4 regions of the Bacillus sp. PK6-013 genome follow, and region 4 is predicted to be linked to each of the others. Evidence: predicted binding sites of a transcription regulator. Region 4 holds the regulator's gene; each other region holds the start of a gene.
The links. The regulator Rex, encoded in region 4, represses fermentation and respiration genes when NADH is low (regulators of the CRP and FNR family bind a similar motif). The targets are predictions, from matches to a motif close to TTGTGAAATATTTCACAA.
Positions count from the first base shown of each region.

Region 1: a site for Rex is predicted at 2,573-2,590, ahead of M1E03_RS11395 (YwiC-like family protein). Genes of this name have one in related genera too.
Region 2: a site for Rex is predicted at 2,220-2,237, ahead of M1E03_RS01160 (formate/nitrite transporter family protein). Genes of this name have one in related genera too.
Region 3: a site for Rex is predicted at 2,631-2,648, ahead of adhE (bifunctional acetaldehyde-CoA/alcohol dehydrogenase). Genes of this name have one in related genera too.

Region 1 is NZ_CP096417.1:2,281,173-2,285,373, forward strand. It holds gene M1E03_RS11385 (nitrate/nitrite transporter) at 1-869, shown strand, start outside; gene M1E03_RS11390 (Crp/Fnr family transcriptional regulator) at 1,016-1,729, shown strand; gene M1E03_RS11395 (YwiC-like family protein) at 1,775-2,497, opposite strand; gene M1E03_RS11400 (cyclic nucleotide-binding domain-containing protein) at 2,647-3,114, shown strand; gene M1E03_RS11405 (TIGR04053 family radical SAM/SPASM domain-containing protein) at 3,227-4,201, shown strand, end outside.
Region 2 is NZ_CP096417.1:242,997-247,197, reverse strand. It holds gene cydB (cytochrome d ubiquinol oxidase subunit II) at 1-123, opposite strand, end outside; gene M1E03_RS01165 (cytochrome ubiquinol oxidase subunit I) at 110-1,516, opposite strand; gene M1E03_RS01160 (formate/nitrite transporter family protein) at 2,308-3,096, shown strand; gene M1E03_RS01155 (DUF1259 domain-containing protein) at 3,181-3,570, shown strand; gene M1E03_RS01150 (NAD-dependent malic enzyme) at 3,588-4,201, opposite strand, start outside.
Region 3 is NZ_CP096417.1:63,383-67,583, forward strand. It holds gene adhE (bifunctional acetaldehyde-CoA/alcohol dehydrogenase) at 1-2,557, opposite strand, end outside; gene gnd (decarboxylating NADP(+)-dependent phosphogluconate dehydrogenase) at 2,832-4,201, opposite strand, start outside.
Region 4 is NZ_CP096417.1:3,638,321-3,642,521, reverse strand. It holds gene M1E03_RS18385 (ABC-F family ATP-binding cassette domain-containing protein) at 1-1,499, opposite strand, end outside; gene moaC (cyclic pyranopterin monophosphate synthase MoaC) at 1,646-2,152, shown strand; gene M1E03_RS18375 (redox-sensing transcriptional repressor Rex) at 2,156-2,800, shown strand; gene M1E03_RS18370 (twin-arginine translocase TatA/TatE family subunit) at 2,839-3,012, shown strand; gene tatC (twin-arginine translocase subunit TatC) at 3,019-3,795, shown strand; gene M1E03_RS18360 (YdiK family protein) at 3,840-4,031, opposite strand; gene M1E03_RS18355 (CPBP family intramembrane glutamic endopeptidase) at 4,031-4,201, opposite strand, start outside.

The DNA of each region.
Region 1 (4,201 bases), 1.4 Mb from region 4:
GCATCGGCGGAGCGGTCTTTTCCATCGGGGTCACATCATTGCCGAAATACTACCCTAAAGAAAAACACGGGTTTGTCAATGGGATCTACGGCGCCGGGAACGTCGGTACAGCGATTACCACGTTTGCCGCTCCTGTCGTAGCAAAGACAGCCGGGTGGGAAAATACGGTGCGGATGTACATCGTGTTAGTCGCCGTATTCGCTTTATTGAACTTTATCCTTGGAGATCGAAAAGAAACAAAAGTGACGGTTTCTGTAACAGAGCAAATGAAGGCAGTCTACCGAAATCAGACATTATGGTTTTTAAGCTTGTTTTACTTCATTACATTCGGATCTTTCGTCGCGTTTACGATTTATCTTCCGAACTTTCTTGTTAATCACTTCGGGCTTGATCCCGTTGATTCAGGGCTTAGAACCGCCGGATTTATCGCTGTCGCAACTTTTCTGAGGCCTGTCGGCGGCTGGCTCGCGGACAAATTCAACCCGCTGAAGCTGTTGATGTATGTATTTGCCGGCTGTACCTTGTCAGGGATTTTATTGGCCTTTTCACCCAGCCTCGGACTTTACGGATTTGGGGTATTAACCGTTGCCGTGTGCGCCGGTCTTGGAAACGGGATCATCTTTAAGCTTGTGCCGCTTTATTTTTCAAATCAGGCCGGCATCGTCAATGGGATTGTATCAGCGATGGGCGGCTTGGGAGGATTCTTCCCGCCACTCATCCTGTCAAGCGTTTTTCAGGCAACCGGCCATTATGCGATCGGATTCATGGCGCTGTCAGAAGCAGCCCTTGCCAGCTTTGTGATCGTGGTCTGGATGTATTTTCAGGAAGTGAGCAAAACATCGACCAAAACGAAGACGAACCATTTATAAACCTTTCCTGCAAAAGGAGCCTTGAGCTGATGTGCTCAGGCTCTTTTTTGGGACTTTATTCATAAGTTCACAATATTGTTTATATTTAAAAGGTCACTCAGCCTTATTTAACGTTAAAATAAGAACTGCTAAAGGGGTGACGCTCAATGAATATTTCTGTTAGAAAATCAGACACAGATTTGCTCTCAGACGATCTGCATCACTTGCTGGAATCAATCAGTACACGACGAAAAATCAGGCAGGACACATTCCTTTTTCAAGAAGGGATGGATGCGGAGGAACTGTATCTTATTCAGTCGGGACTTGTCCAAATCGGCAAATTGACGTCCGATGGCAAAGAACTGACACTCAGAATGTGCAAAAAAAATGATATTGTCGGGGAGCTTACGCTTTTTACAGAAGATGCGAAATATATGCTGAGCGCAAAGATCCTCTCTGATGGCGAAGTGTTGGTCATCAATAAAGATAAGCTTGAAAAAGAACTCATTCAAAACGGTGCAATGACGTTTGAGTTTATGAAATGGATGAGCACGCATTTGCGAAAGATTCAATCGAAAATCCGCGACCTTTTGCTGAATGGTAAAAAAGGCGCGCTCTACTCCACCTTGATCCGTCTCGCAAACAGCTACGGCATCACAAGAAGCGACGGGATTCTCATCAATATTGTGCTGACGAACCAGGACTTGGCGAAATTCTGCGCCGCCGCAAGGGAGAGCATCAACCGCATGCTGAGCGACCTCCGGAAGAACGGTGTCATTTCAATTGAGGAATCGGGAAAAATCGTCATTCATCAGCTCAACTATTTAAAACGCGAAATCGACTGTGAAAACTGCCCGCTCGACATCTGCAATATCGACTGAAAAAACGAAAACAAACAAGGACATGAAGCACAGTGTCCTTGTTTTTTACGTTTGCAGCAGAAAAACGATCAACACGGCCATAAAGAAACAGGCATTCACCAGCTCTGAGATTCCGATTGTCTTAATCGACAGTTTCTTTCCATGTAAAAACCACGCTCTGAAACTGCTCGGCACTACACCAAGCACGGCCCATCCTGCCCCCGCGGCCAGCGAGATGAACGGCAGGAATACGTGGTATCCCCATGAATAAAGTTTAAACCGATTGTTTTTCTTTTCGCGGATCATCGACTTGACATAAAAGGCGCTCCCTGTGAAAAACAAAGCGGACTGGATAAAAACAAACAATGCTTCACCATCAAGCTTCCCCGCTCCCATCCAGAAGCTTGCAAGCCCGCCCGCGCTGAAAACAAGGATTGCAGCAATATCATTTAAAAGCGCCCTGTCGTTGTTTCTTTTCGCATAATAAAGATTGATGAGAAAGAGCGGAAACAGCGGCAGCCCTAGAAAAACGAGCCGCGGCTCCAGCCAGACCGAAATAAGCAGGAAAACGATGGCCGGAATGCCGTAGATGAGAACCCATTTTTGATAGTAAACGATATTTTTCTTCTTCACCATCATCGTAGCCGGAAATGCCGCTAGATATAGAAACAGCCATCCGCAGAACAGCGGAATATGCTTTACATCCGCGCCCCCGGCGAACATGCCGAGAACAAACGGGATGACAAGCATCGCCCAGGCGCCGTGCTGCTTCGGTATGAACACTTTCATCACGAATCCTCCCTTCTTTTCTATTACATTATAAAAGTTTCGTCTTTTTTACACAGTGACATTTTGCATACAGGCGTGTGAAATAAATCACTGCGCCCTCCAGCCCGGCGCTTTATACTAAATGCTAATATATAGAAGGAGGATATACCATGGACCGGTTTGACTACTTATTGTTTCTGAAAAATCTTCCTATGTTTCTCGGGGTACCCCTTCCGATCATCAAAAGGCTGCTGAAAAACGGGAAGGTGATCGATATCCAGCCATCTCAGCATTCGCGATCGTTCCTTCATTCGCAATCCGTCTATTTTGTTTTAAAAGGGGAAGTTCATTTTTCTGACAGAAGACTTCCAGAAGAATCCCGAACGATCGCCGAGTGGGAAAAAGGCGATGTTTTCCCTATTGATCAAAAAGGCGAACCTTTCGTATCTCCGTTTATTTCAGTCAACACTGCCGCAGAAACCGCCGTACTTGAAATTCCATTTCATACTTTCAAAAAAATGATGACTTATAACCGCCAATTACAGACGAACTTTCTCATGCTGCTTCAGCAGAATTTGTATTTTTCCTACCAGCTTTTTTTGCGTTACCTCAACTCCTCCGCAGAAGACGACGCGTGAGAAGGGCCTCCCCCTTCTTTCCCTTCCTTTTCTAAATGTGATCTACTTAACTTTTTTTCTTTTTCATTTCCGCTACGATACACATGAATGCAAACGAAAGGACAGATGAAAGATGATACATTGCGATTTCGACAAGTCTCCGTTTATCGTCATTTGGGAGCTGACAAGAGCGTGCGAGCTCAAGTGCCTTCATTGCCGGGCATCGGCTCAAAATAAACGCGATCCGCGGGAGCTCACCCTGAAAGAGGGAAAAGATTTAATTGATCAAATTCATGCGATGGACAATCCCCTCCTCGTGCTGACAGGGGGTGACCCTTTAATGAGAGACGACGTATTCGCCATTATTGAGTATGCCGTCCAAAAAGGGGTTCGCGTCTCCATGACCCCGAGTGCTACGCCGAATGTTACAAGAGAAGCGATTCAATCAGCAAAAGAAATCGGCTTATCCCGATGGGCGTTCAGCTTGGACGGCCCAACCCGAGAGATTCATGATCATTTTCGAGGAACGGACGGTTCCTTTGACCTGACCATGAAGGCCATACGCTACATTCATGAATGCCATCTGCCTCTGCAGATTAATACCGTTATATCCGCTTATAACATCGATTACCTGGATGAAATGGCAAAGCTGATCGAAGAATTGAACTGTGTATTATGGAGTGTATTTTTTCTCGTCCCGACAGGCCGCGCGAAGCGGGAAGATATGATTTCGCCGGTGGACCATGAAAAAGTCTTTCTTTGGCTCAGCCGTTTGGCAAAAGAAGCGCCTTTTGACATCAAAACGACAGCAGCCCAGCACTACCGACGGGTCGTTATTCAACAAAAAATGCGGGAAGCGAAAGACCCCAACATGAAAATCCGTTATGAACACGCATTGCAGAAAGGGAAAATGGATGCGATCGGCGGATTGGGCCGGGCTCCGAAAGGTGTGAACGATGGCAACGGCTTTATGTTTATCTCCCATATCGGCGATGTATATCCAAGCGGACTCCTGCCGTTTAAAGCCGGAAACATCCGCGAACAGCCGCTGGCTGAGATTTATCGCGAATCACCGATCTTTAAGGATTTGCGAAATCCGGACGGATTT
Region 2 (4,201 bases), 890 kb from region 4:
AAGCTCGTTGCGTCCGAGAAACCGGGTCGCCATTCCGACGCCGAAATCAAAACCTTCAAGAAAGAAAAAACCGATGAACAGCACAGCGACTAATATAAACCAAAGTTCATTAAGAGATACCATGGTAAACCTCCTGATCAAACGGGTCTGTCGATACGGAATCATCATGATGGTGGTCATGGTGTGCAGCCCCTTTTTTAATCTCCCGCACAAACAAGTAGACAAGAACGAGCGCCAGTACAAGATAAATCGCTGTAAACGCGATGACGGAAAACAGCAGCATTCCCGCTGATACGTTCGGCGACACGGACTGCGCCGTTGTCAAAATACCGAACACCGTCCACGGCTGGCGTCCGATTTCAGTCATGATCCACCCCGCCGTATTTGCAATGAATGGAAAGGCGATTAAAGCCACCATCGTCCGCAAAAACCATTTGCTTGTTTCAAGTCTTTTACGGAAGCTGAGATAGAGGCCAGTCAAAGCGGCAACGATCATTAAAAGTCCTGAACCGGCCATGATTCTGAAGCTCCAGAACGTCGTTTTCACCGGCGGAATATAATTTCCTTCTCCGTATTTTTCTTCATATTGCTTTTGCAGCGTCTTCATTCCGGGCACATCGCCGCTGAATTGTTTATAAGCCAAATAGCTGAGCGCATACGGGATGCTGAGCTCTGATTTGTTTTCCTGCTTGTCCGCGTCAATGTTCGCAAGCACCGTCCAAGCTGCAGGATCACCGCTGTCATCCCAAAGCGCTTCGCTGGCAGCCATTTTCATCGGCTGGCTCTTCATCAGATGCTGGGCCTGCTCATGTCCGCTGAACGCTACGCCGATGCCGGAAACAAGCGCCACAATCATCGCGATTTGAAAGGATTTTTTAAAAAAGAGCAATTCCTGTTTTTTCAGCATTTTATACGCGCTGACACCGGCAATGAAAAACGCTCCGGTGGCAAGCGCACCGAAAATGACGTGCGGAAATTCAACCCATAGCTGCGGGTTTTTAATAATCGCAAAGAAATCGGTCATTTCCGCGCGGCCGTTTTTGATCGCGAATCCGACAGGCTCCTGCATAAACGAGTTGGCCGCTAAAATCCAAAACGCCGACATGATCGTTCCAAGCGAAACAAGCCAGATGGACAGCAAATGGATCTTCTTCGGAAGCCGATCCCAGCCAAATATCCACAAACCGATAAACGTCGATTCCATAAAGAAAGCAAGCAGCGCCTCCACCGCGAGCGGAGCGCCGAATACATCACCGACAAAGCGGGAGTACTCCGACCAGTTCATTCCGAACTGAAATTCCTGTAGAATCCCGGTGACCACACCGACTGCAAAATTAATTAAAAATAAGTGCCCCCAAAATTTAGCCATCGTTCTGTAAATGTCTTTTTTCTTTACGACGTATAGAGTTTCCATTAAAGCAACCATAAAGACAAGCCCGATTGACATCGGCACAAAAATAAAGTGAAAGATCGTTGTTGAAGCAAATTGAAATCTTGCCAAAATGAGTTCGTCCACTGTTCCAGTCTCCTCCTCTTTGTTCTAGCCGGACCGTTGCCGAATGGGCATCACCCTTGCTCAAAGTTTCACATGAATCTTATGAATATGATCACAGACAAAAGGGTGACCTTGGCCCACATTGATGTTCCGATATTATCCGGATGGTTATTTATACCTGTACTTTACCGCGAATCCCTTCTTAAATAAAGTACATATTCCCTAATTTATGGATGTCATTGTGACAATTATCCGAAGAAATTATAGATATTTTGTGACGCGGTGGTTAACAAGAACTAAATCAGCATGAGAAAAATGCCCCTCATTCCCGCGGAGCATTTCGTCATTCAACGATTGCGATTCTCTGCGCAAAGCCTTGCGGATCAAAAGAATACCGTTATATGCAATCAAACAAATTCGGCGCTTTCCTTCAGTTTGAAAACGCCTGACGGAAAGTCCTGCTATTTTGTCCAATCTGTGAAATCTTCCCTCAGCCTTTTGCGCACGTCCTTCATCTATGCTTTCATACAGCACCAGCTGATTGCACTGCGCATTTAACCTGCTTGCTGCCGTATCCCTCCCTGTCGAGCTATCTTTGAAACATCGCTCCCTCAGGCTTTTACGAATGGATGGAATATTTATTACTTAAAAATAAACAATAACGATACCTTGTTTATTCTATGAAAATCGAACCATACATTTGTTCAAACAAAGTACACAAAATTTGTGAAATGTTTCACAATATCCTGCTATACTTAGTTTGTATTTATGATAGATACTTCTTAAGTAAACACTTGATGGTGGTGGAAAACATGGAATCAAAATCACTTGTTCTAGTCGAAGAGCTTGCCTTAAAAAAGCAAAGCATCTTTATGCAAAGCCCGCTTCGTTATCTTTTACGAGCTATGCTGGCCAGTATGTTTATCGGGTTCGGAGTCATTGTAGCGTTTAAAACGGGGAATCTATTTTATGTTGAACATTCTCCGTTCACATATCCAATTGCAGCAATCACATTCGGGGGCGCCATTATTCTGATCGTCTATGGCGGAGGAGATTTATTTACGGGAAATACATTTTATTATACATTGGCTGCGCTTCGTAAAAAAATGCGTTGGCCCGCTGTTATCAAGCTGTGGATGTTCAGCTATGCAGGAAATTTAATGGGCGCCGTGTTTTTCGCAGGCCTCATCTTTGCGACCGGTTTATTTAAGGATCCTTCTTCCACCGGCTTTATACTTAGCGTGGCGGAACATAAAATGAATACGCCGGTGACCGAATTGTTTTTCAAAGCGATTTTGTGTAACTGGCTAGTCTGCCTTGCGTTCTTTGTTCCGATGGCGCAAAAAGGAGACGGAGCGAAAATGTTCTCTATGATGCTGTTTGTTTTTACTTTCTTTATTTCCGGTTATGAACACAGCATCGCGAACATGGCCACTTTTGCCGTCTCTCTGGTCACCGAGCATCCGGATACGATTTCGATTGCAGGCGCAATCCATAACTTGATTCCGGTAACCCTTGGGAACCTGATCGGAGGCGCGTTTATGATGGGCTTCATGTACCACTATGCAAACAAGCCGGGCGGTGAAGAAATCATCAAATAAAAAGATTGTCCATTTTTAAAGGATTCTAAATATGCGGGTTCCCTTCATAAAATCGTGGTAACTTTAAAAATGGAGGTTCAGCAGATGCAAAGTTTTCATTCGCTTTGCCAGCAGTTTGGACATATTTTAAATGGGGAGCCGCACATTGAACACGGTGTCTGTTCTGTCAGCATCAAACGGAATTTGCGCGTCACGATTCAAGGAAGGCCAAGCCGTGGAGTCGGCATGGAAGAAGTCATGTTCGAGTCGCTCGATCAAAACGGAATCGCCTTGAATATGGCCGAAGTTGCCATTTTGCCTGAAGAAATTCCGTTGTTTACAAAAAAGCTTGTCGATCAAGGCATCATCATCAGCGCTCTCCACAATCATTGGATTTTTACAAAACCGAATATTTTATATATTCATTTTCAATCTGTAGAACCGCCGTTAACATTCGCAAGAAAAACAGCTGCCGCTTTATCCGTATTGCGATAAAGCAGCAGCTGTTTTCTTTATCCGTTCATTTTTCCCATTTCTGAAAGTGCGACCCTTTCGACTGCTTTGGCCACAATCTCGTGAACATCAGGATTCAGCGGATCAGGCACAAGATCGCCTTGTTTTGTGCAGGATGCAATCGCTTCGGCGGCCGCGACCAGCATCGGGTGGCTGATCGATTCCGCTCCGGCATTTAACACGCCCCTGAAAATACCGGGGAACCCCAGCACATTGTTGACAGACCGTCCATCCGCAGCGTAGGCTGCCCCGGCCTCGAGCGCATCCTCAGGCTCAATCTCCGGCTTCGGATTGGACAGAGCCAAAATCACCTGGCCTTCCCGAACCCATTTCTTATTGATCAATCCCGGAACGCCGGTTGTCGCGACGATGATATCGCAGCTTTCCATCAATTCTTCGATGCTTTCAGCCGCATGGCCGCCATAGTTCTCTAAACGCGCCATCGCCTCAAGCGATTTATCCGTTCCGATGACACGTTTTACCCCATATGCCATAAACATTCTGCAGATCGCGACCCCTGCCGCACCCAGGCCGATTTGGCCGACATGGGCCTGCTTCAGATCGACCCCTGCACTCTTGGCGGCTGAAATGGCGGCCGCCAGTGTCACCACCG
Region 3 (4,201 bases), 710 kb from region 4:
CGAGCGGCAGCTTCGGATTGGCTGTCGTACACTGATCTTCAAAGGCGCGTTCGGCCATGAGATCCACTTTGCTTTCGAATGCGGCAGCATCCACGCCGTTTTGTTTAATGCTCATCGGAATTTTAAGCTCTTTGGCGAGCGAGATAATCTCCTGGATCAGGCTTTCAACGCCTTCTGCAGTTGTTTTTGCAGGCAGGCCGAGCGTTCTGGCAATCTCCGCGTAGCGCTGATCGGCTATGAAGTGGCTGTATTTAGGAAATGCCGTGAACTTTTTCGGCTTTTCTGCATTATAGCGGATCACGTGCGGCAGAAGGATGGCGTTTGCCCGTCCATGAGCGATGTGAAACTCCGCGCCAAGCTTATGGGCTAAGCTGTGGTTGATGCCAAGGAAGGCATTGGAAAACGCCATTCCGGCAATCGTTGATGCATTATGCACTTTTTCGCGGGCCAGCTCGTCGCTGCCGTTTTTGTATGCTCTAGGCAGGTATTCGAAGATCAGCTGGATGGCCTTCATGGCCAAGCCGTCTGTATAGTCGTTAGCCATGCACGATACGTATGATTCAATTGCGTGTGTTAATACGTCCATTCCTGTGTCAGCCGTAATATGTTTCGGCACGGTCATGACAAATTGCGGGTCAATGATCGCGACGTCCGGCGTTAATTCATAGTCGGCCAGCGGATACTTCGTATTCGTTTCTTTGTCTGTAATGACAGAGAATGACGTGACTTCAGAGCCTGTGCCTGATGTCGTCGGGATCGCGACGAATTTTGCTTTTTCGCCCAGTTTCGGGTATTTGACAATGCGCTTGCGGATGTCCAGGAATTTTTGCTTTAATCCAAAGAATTCAGCATCCGGGTGCTCATAGAACAACCACATTCCTTTTGCGGCATCCATTGCAGAACCTCCGCCGAGGGCGATGATGACATCCGGCTGGAATTTGGCCATCATGTCGACGCCGTTCATCACCGTTTCGATTGAAGGATCAGGCTCGACATCAGAAAAAATTTCACAATGAACGTAATCCGGGCGCCTTCTTAAGTAGTGTAGGACGCGGTCTACATATCCGAGTTTCACCATCCCCGGATCAGTCACAATCAACGCTTTTGAGATGTCAGGCATTTTCGCTAAATATTGGGTTGCGTGTTTTTCAAAATAGATTTTTGGAGGAACTTTAAACCACTGCATATTGACATTCCTTTTCGCCACTTTTTTCGTGTTGATTAAATGAACAGCTCCAACGTTTGACGAGACGGAGTTTCCGCCATATGTGCCGCATCCGAGTGTTAAAGAAGGCATATAGGCGTTGTAAATGTCGCCGATCGCCCCTTGTGACGACGGTGCATTGACGATGATCCGCCCGGCTTTCATCCGTAATCCGAATTCTTTAACGGCTTCTTGATCGTTCGTATGAATTACCGCCGAGTGGCCGGTTCCACCGAACGCGAGCATGTCTTCGGCGCGTTTTAATCCCTCTTGAATTCCGCTGACTTTGTAGCACGCTAAAACAGGGCTCAGTTTTTCCCTGGAAAGCGGGTAATCCGGACCTACGCCTTCTAATTCGGCGATGAGGATTTTTGTATCTTGAGGCACTTTGACACCGGCCATTTCAGCGATTTTGAATGCCGGCATGCCGACGATATCAGCGTTTACCGCGCAAGTATTTTCATTGATGACCAATTTCTCGACCTTTGATTTTTCGGTTTCATTTAAGAAATAGCAGTTGTTTCTTGTCATTTCGACTTTGACGTCTGAGTAGATGTCTTTGTCTATGATGACGGCCTGCTCTGATGCGCAAATCATGCCGTTGTCAAATGTTTTGGATAAGATCAGATCATTGACGGCTTGCTTCAGGTTGGCAGACTTCTCGATGTAGCACGGAACGTTTCCAGGTCCGACACCAAGGGCCGGTTTTCCGGAGCTGTACGCTGATTTCACCATGCCGGCGCCCCCTGTTGCGAGGATCAGGGAAACGTTCGGGTGGGTCATTAAGGCTTGAGTTGCATTCAGCGAAGGCGTTTCAATCCATTGGATACAGTTGTCTGGTGCTCCTGCTTTGACGGCTGCGTTCCGAAGGATTCTCGCCGCTTCGCGGCTGCATTTTTGGGCCGATGGATGGAAAGCAAACACGATAGGGTTTCTTGTTTTGATCGCTATCAGGGACTTGAACATTGTAGTGGAAGTAGGGTTGGTCACCGGCGTCACCCCGGCGATGACACCGACAGGCTCCGCGATTTCAATGACTCCGTCGTGTTCGTTTTCATTGATGATGCCCACTGTTTTATCGTATTTGATATGATGGTAGACATACTCTGTGGCAAACATGTTTTTAATGATTTTATCTTCATAAACGCCGCGCTTCGTTTCTTCGACGGCAAGTTTGGCGAGAGGCATGTGCTGATCAAGGCCGGCAAGCGCCATCTGTTTGACGATCTCATCAATCTGCTCCTGATCAAAGCTGCGGAATTCTTCCAATGCCTTTAGGCCTTTTTCGACTAGCTGATCAACCATGGTTGAGGCATTTTGCTTTTGTTTCATTTCCTTTTCTTCGATTGCCATTGTAAACCCTCCAGTGAATGAATAGGAATTTGATTACAACAGGATGTTCAGGGATGAATGATGCGGACATTGTTTGTGAAACATTTCACAAGTGGAGTTAAAAAATTTTATCCCTGAAGCGAATATCTGGTTTATTTTGGTATCAGTCCTCCTTTTCTGTGGCTGAATTTATCATATCACGAATTTGAAGTATGAGTTTGTGAAATGTTGAACAAAGTATGAAATTCATTCTTGAGTAAAATAAGAATGCACCCCGAGGTCTGGGGTGCAGCTTTTAATACCAGTCCGTATGAAACACGCCTTCCATATCCGTCCGCTCATACGTGTGAGCGCCGAAATAATCGCGCTGCGCCTGCAGCAGGTTTGCGTTTGAGCGGCCCGTCCGGTAGCCGTCGTAATAGGAGAGGGCGGTGCTCAGGCACGGGAATGAGATGCCTGAGCTGATGCCTTCGCAGACGACCTTTCGCAAGCCGGACTGGTATTCTTTTAGTTTTTCAGCGAAGTCAGGTGCGACCAGCAGGTTGGACAGGTCCGGCTGTTTGTCGAAAGCTTCGCTGATGAGATTTAAAAATTGTGCGCGGATGATGCAGCCGCCGCGGAAGATGAGGGCGATGTCCTTTAACGGCAGGTTCCATCCGTTCAGGTCAGACGTCATTTTATATTGAGCGAAGCCTTGGGCATAGGCGCAGACTTTCCCCATGTATAACGCCTGTCTGACGCGGTCGATCCACACGTTCTGATCCAGGGGCCGTTCTTCTGTTTCAGGGCCGGCCAATACGTTTTCGGCAGCTGTCCGTTCGTCTTTTAATGATGACAGGTAACGGGCAAACAGGGATTCCGTGATAATCGATGATGGAATGCCGTTGTCGATGGCCTGCAGGCTCGTCCATTTGCCCGTGCCTTTTTGGCCGGTTTTGTCGAGGATGACGTCGATGAGCGGAGCGCCCGTTCGCTCATCCTTTTTCCTCAGGATCTCTGCCGTGATTTCGATTAAATAGCTTTTCAGCTCTCCTTGATTCCACGTGTCGAAAATGTCAGCGATTTCATCTATCGGCAAAAGAAGCTTTTCTCTTAAAAATGTATACGCTTCAGCGATAAGCTGCATGTCTGCGTATTCGATGCCGTTGTGCACCATTTTGACAAAATGCCCCGCGCCTTTTGGACCGATGTAGACACAGCATGGATATCCTTCTACTTGGGCGGCGATTTTTGTGAGAATCGGAGCTGCTTTTTCGTAGACGTCCCGATCTCCGCCGGGCATAATGGATGGGCCTTTTAAAGCGCCGACTTCGCCGCCGGAAATGCCGATTCCCAAGTAGCCGATACCTTTCGCTTTCAAACTGTCATATCTTCGTTCCGTATCTTCGTAGTGGGAGTTGCCGCCGTCCATGATGACATCCCCTTCTTCAAGCAGAGGAACGAGCGAGTCGATAACAGAATCAACCGGTTTGCCTGCTGTGACCATAAGAAAGATTTTTCTCGGTTTTTCTAAAGACTGTACGAAATCTTCAAGTTCATAGTACGGCTTGACTGTTTGGCCTCCCGTTTTTTGGACGAGTTGATCGGTTAAATCCCTTGTGTAGTTATAGACGGCGACTTGTTCGCCTTTGCTTGCCATGTTCAGGGCGATATTGCTCCCCATGA
Region 4 (4,201 bases):
TCATGGGACACAAATAATATCGTTCCCGGGTAATCGATCAAAGCGTTCTCCAAGACTTCCTTGCTGTCCAGGTCGAGATGGTTTGTCGGCTCATCAAGAATAAGGAAGTTCGCTTTTTGGAGCATCAGCTTGGCGAGGGCAAGCCTTGCTTTTTCGCCGCCGCTTAACGCGTGTACAGGTTTTAATACGTCTTCTCCCGAAAACAGGAAGTTGCCGAGGCAGGTCCGGATATCCTTTTCATTCATTTCCGGATAATCGTCCCAAAGCTCGTCAAGCACGCGTTTTGACGACGTCAATTCAGCCTGTTCCTGGTCATAGTAGCCGATTGAGACATGGGAGCCTGTCGCGATTGTTCCCGATACCGGCTGCAGCTTTTGAATCAATGCTTTTAAAAGGGTTGACTTGCCGATTCCGTTCGGTCCGACCAGTGCAACGCTTTCCCCGCGGGTAATGCGAAAGTTCAATGAACGGAGCAGCGGGGGCTGCTCCTGATAGCTTACTGTCAAGTCTTCCACCCGCAGTACATCGTTTCCGCTTTGCCTTGTAATTTCAAAGCGGAAAGACGCCGACTTTTCATCTCCGAGCGGTTTATCCATGATCTCCATCCGTTCAAGCTGCTTTCGTCTGCTCTGCGCCCGTTTCGTCGTCGAAGCTCTGGCCAGATTCCGGTCGACGAACTCCTGCAGCTTGGCGATTTCGTCCTGCTGCTTTTCATAAAGCTTTGTTTCCTTTTCCAGCTGTTCGGCTTTTAATTGGAGATAAGAGCTGTAGTTCCCGGTATATTTTTTGCTTTGGGACCGGCTGATCTCGTAAACTTGGGTAACCACTTTGTCAAGAAAGTACCTGTCATGGGAAACGATTAAAATCGCTCCGCTGTAATTTTGCAAATATTGTTCAAGCCATGTCAGGGTATCGATATCCAAGTGGTTTGTCGGTTCGTCCAAAATGAGGAGGTCGGGTTTTGTCAAAAGCATTTTTCCGAGGGCAAGCCTTGTTTTTTGACCTCCGCTTAAGTCCTGGACGCGGACGGAGTCGTCAAACCCCGCAAAGCCGAGCCCGTGCATGACGGATCTGACCTCTGCCTCATATTGGTAGCCGCCTTTGTCCTTGAACTCCTGCTGAAGCCTGTCATACGTCTTCATCAATGATTCAAGCATGTCCGGTCCGGCCTGCGCCATCTTTTCCTCGATCGCGCGCATTTCTTTTTCCATTTTTTTTAGAAAATCAAATACCGACAGCAATTCCTCTTTGAGCGTCAGCTTGGAATCGAGGCCGGAATGCTGGTCAAGGTAGCCCATCGTCAAATCTTTCGGCTTGATGATGTCCCCCTTTTCATATGAAAGTTTTCCTGCGATAATCTTTAGAAGAGTCGATTTTCCGGCGCCGTTGCGTCCGACGATCGCAATCCGGTCCCGAGATCTGACTTCGAGTTTTATATTCGTTAAAATCGTATCGGCTCCAAACGATTTTGAAAGTTGGTTCACTTGTAAAATCATCATGATCTTTCACCTCTTGTCTGCTATTTTAAGTGTAGCCTATCACTGCGCAGTCAGCAAACAATTAAGTGAAGTCTGGAAGATTTTAGCCAAAGAAAAAGACAGAATGAAAAAAATAGTGTATGATCGTTATAAGGAGAGTTCAGAACATGAATGAGTTTACACATTTTAATGAACAAGGCAGAGCCAAGATGGTTGATATAAGCGAAAAGGAAGCTTCAGTACGCACAGCTGCGGCTGTTTCAAGCGTGTCTATGAATCGAACAGTACATGAAAAAATCAAAAACCGGGAAATCGGAAAAGGCGATGTATTGTCGGTGGCGCAAGTGGCCGGAATCATGGCCGCAAAACAGACATCCGCCATCATCCCGATGTGCCATCCGATCGCTCTGAAAGGAGTCGACATCGCCTTTCGCTGGGAGGAGAAAGAACAGAAGAGCATCCTGCATATTCAATCTAAAGTGAAGACCAAAGGGAGCACAGGTGTGGAAATGGAAGCGTTAACTTCGGCCTCCGTATGTGCGCTGACCGTATATGACATGTGCAAAGCGGCGGATAAGGGAATGGTGATAGGACCGACCTTTCTTCTCGAAAAGACAGGCGGGAAAAACGGTGACTATAAAAGGGAAAAAGCTGATGTAGACATGGAGGATTAGTTTATGAACATGGATCATTCAAAAATTCCGCAAGCGACAGCGAAACGGTTGCCATTATATTATCGTTTTTTAAAAAACCTTCATGCATCCGGAAAACAGCGTGTATCTTCCGCTGAGCTGAGCGATGCCGTCAAAGTCGATTCTGCGACCATCCGCAGGGACTTCTCGTACTTCGGCGCGCTCGGAAAAAAAGGATACGGCTACAATGTCAATTATTTGCTGTCCTTTTTCAGAAAGACGCTTGATCAGGATGAAATGACGAACGTAACGCTCATTGGCGTGGGGAATTTGGGGACAGCCTTTCTCCATTACAATTTTATCAAAAATAATAATACAAAAATCGCCATGGCGTTTGACATCAATGAGGAAAAAATCGGAACCGAGGTCGGCGGTGTTCCCGTCTATGATCTGAATAGACTTGAAGAGCATATGACGGATGATATCCCCGTCGCCATTTTGACGGTACCGGCTCAAGCCGCACAGTCGATTACAGACAGGCTGGTGGAGCTTGGCATTAAAGGCATTCTTAATTTCACGCCGGCCCGCTTGAATGTGCCGGAACACATTCGCATTCATCATATAGATTTGGCGGTTGAACTTCAGTCGCTGGTGTATTTCATGAAACATTATTCAATGCAGGAAAAGTAAAACGGAAAACGAAAAATAAAGGAAAGGGGGCAGGCTTTATGCCAATCGGTCCTGGAAGCTTTATTTTAATTGTCGTGGTGGCGCTTTTGATATTCGGCCCGAAAAAACTTCCCGAGCTGGGAAGAGCAGCGGGAAACACGCTGAGGGAGTTTAAGAATGCGACAAAAGGTTTGGCTGACGACGATTCCGATAAAAAGAAAGAAGATCAGTAGGATAGGATGACATTTATGAAGGAAAGAGAAATGTCGCTGATAGAACATATCACAGAACTACGCAGACGGCTTGTGATCACTTTTTTCTTTTTTGTTTTATTTGTTGCGGCAGGCTTTTTATTGGCAAAGCCGCTGATTATCTATCTGCAGCAGACGGATGAAGCGAAGCTGCTGACGCTCAACGCGTTCAAGCTGACCGATCCTTTATTTGTGTACGTGCAGTTCGCTTTCATCATCGGCGCCGTCTTGACTTCGCCGCTTGTTTTATACCAGCTGTGGGCTTTCATCAGCCCGGGGCTGTATGAAAAGGAACGAAAAGTGACGCTCAGCTATATTCCGATATCGATTATTCTTTTTTTAGGCGGCATTGCCTTTTCTTACTTTATTTTATTTCCGTTTGTCGTGGACTTTATGACGAGAGTCTCAGATGATCTGAATGTCAACCAGGTCATCGGAATACACGAATATTTTCAGTTTCTGCTTCAGTTGACGCTTCCTTTTGGCTTATTGTTTCAGATGCCTGTGGTCATCATGTTTATCACAAGGCTCGGCCTCGTGACGCCGATGTTTTTGGCGAAAATCAGAAAATACGCATATTTTGTGTTGTTCGTCATCGCGGCCCTCATTACACCGCCTGAGCTTTTGTCGCATTTAATGGTCTCAGTGCCATTGCTCATTCTTTATGAAATCAGTATCGTGATTTCAAGAATATCCTACAGGCAGGCGCAAAAAACAATGATTCAAGAGGAAAATCAAGCGTTTTTGAACGACCATACAAAATAAGAGCCATTCTTTTTCAGAATGGCTCTTTTCCTTCACAAAAAAGGCTATTGATCTTTTCGTTTCATCTTGCCGGCCAGGGCGAACATTTTAAAGGAAATGCTGATATTATAGGCTGCGAAAAGCATCAGCAGGATCGTGTAAAAAGACCACATGCTTCCGGGCGAGGTTGCCGCCAGATATGTAAACAGCACACCCGTTAATAAATAAATCGCTCCCCAGAATTTAGGGCTTCTCATCATAGAAATCCTCCAATAATCATTTGCATTTTCTCGGCGTGTTTCAAATATTCTTCAATAGGCTCCCGGAATGTCTGCAGTAAGACGACGAGCGTATTCATGGCGACATGGGCGAAAATAGGCACGATAATCCGGTTGGTTCTGACATATAAAAAGGAGAATGTGAATCC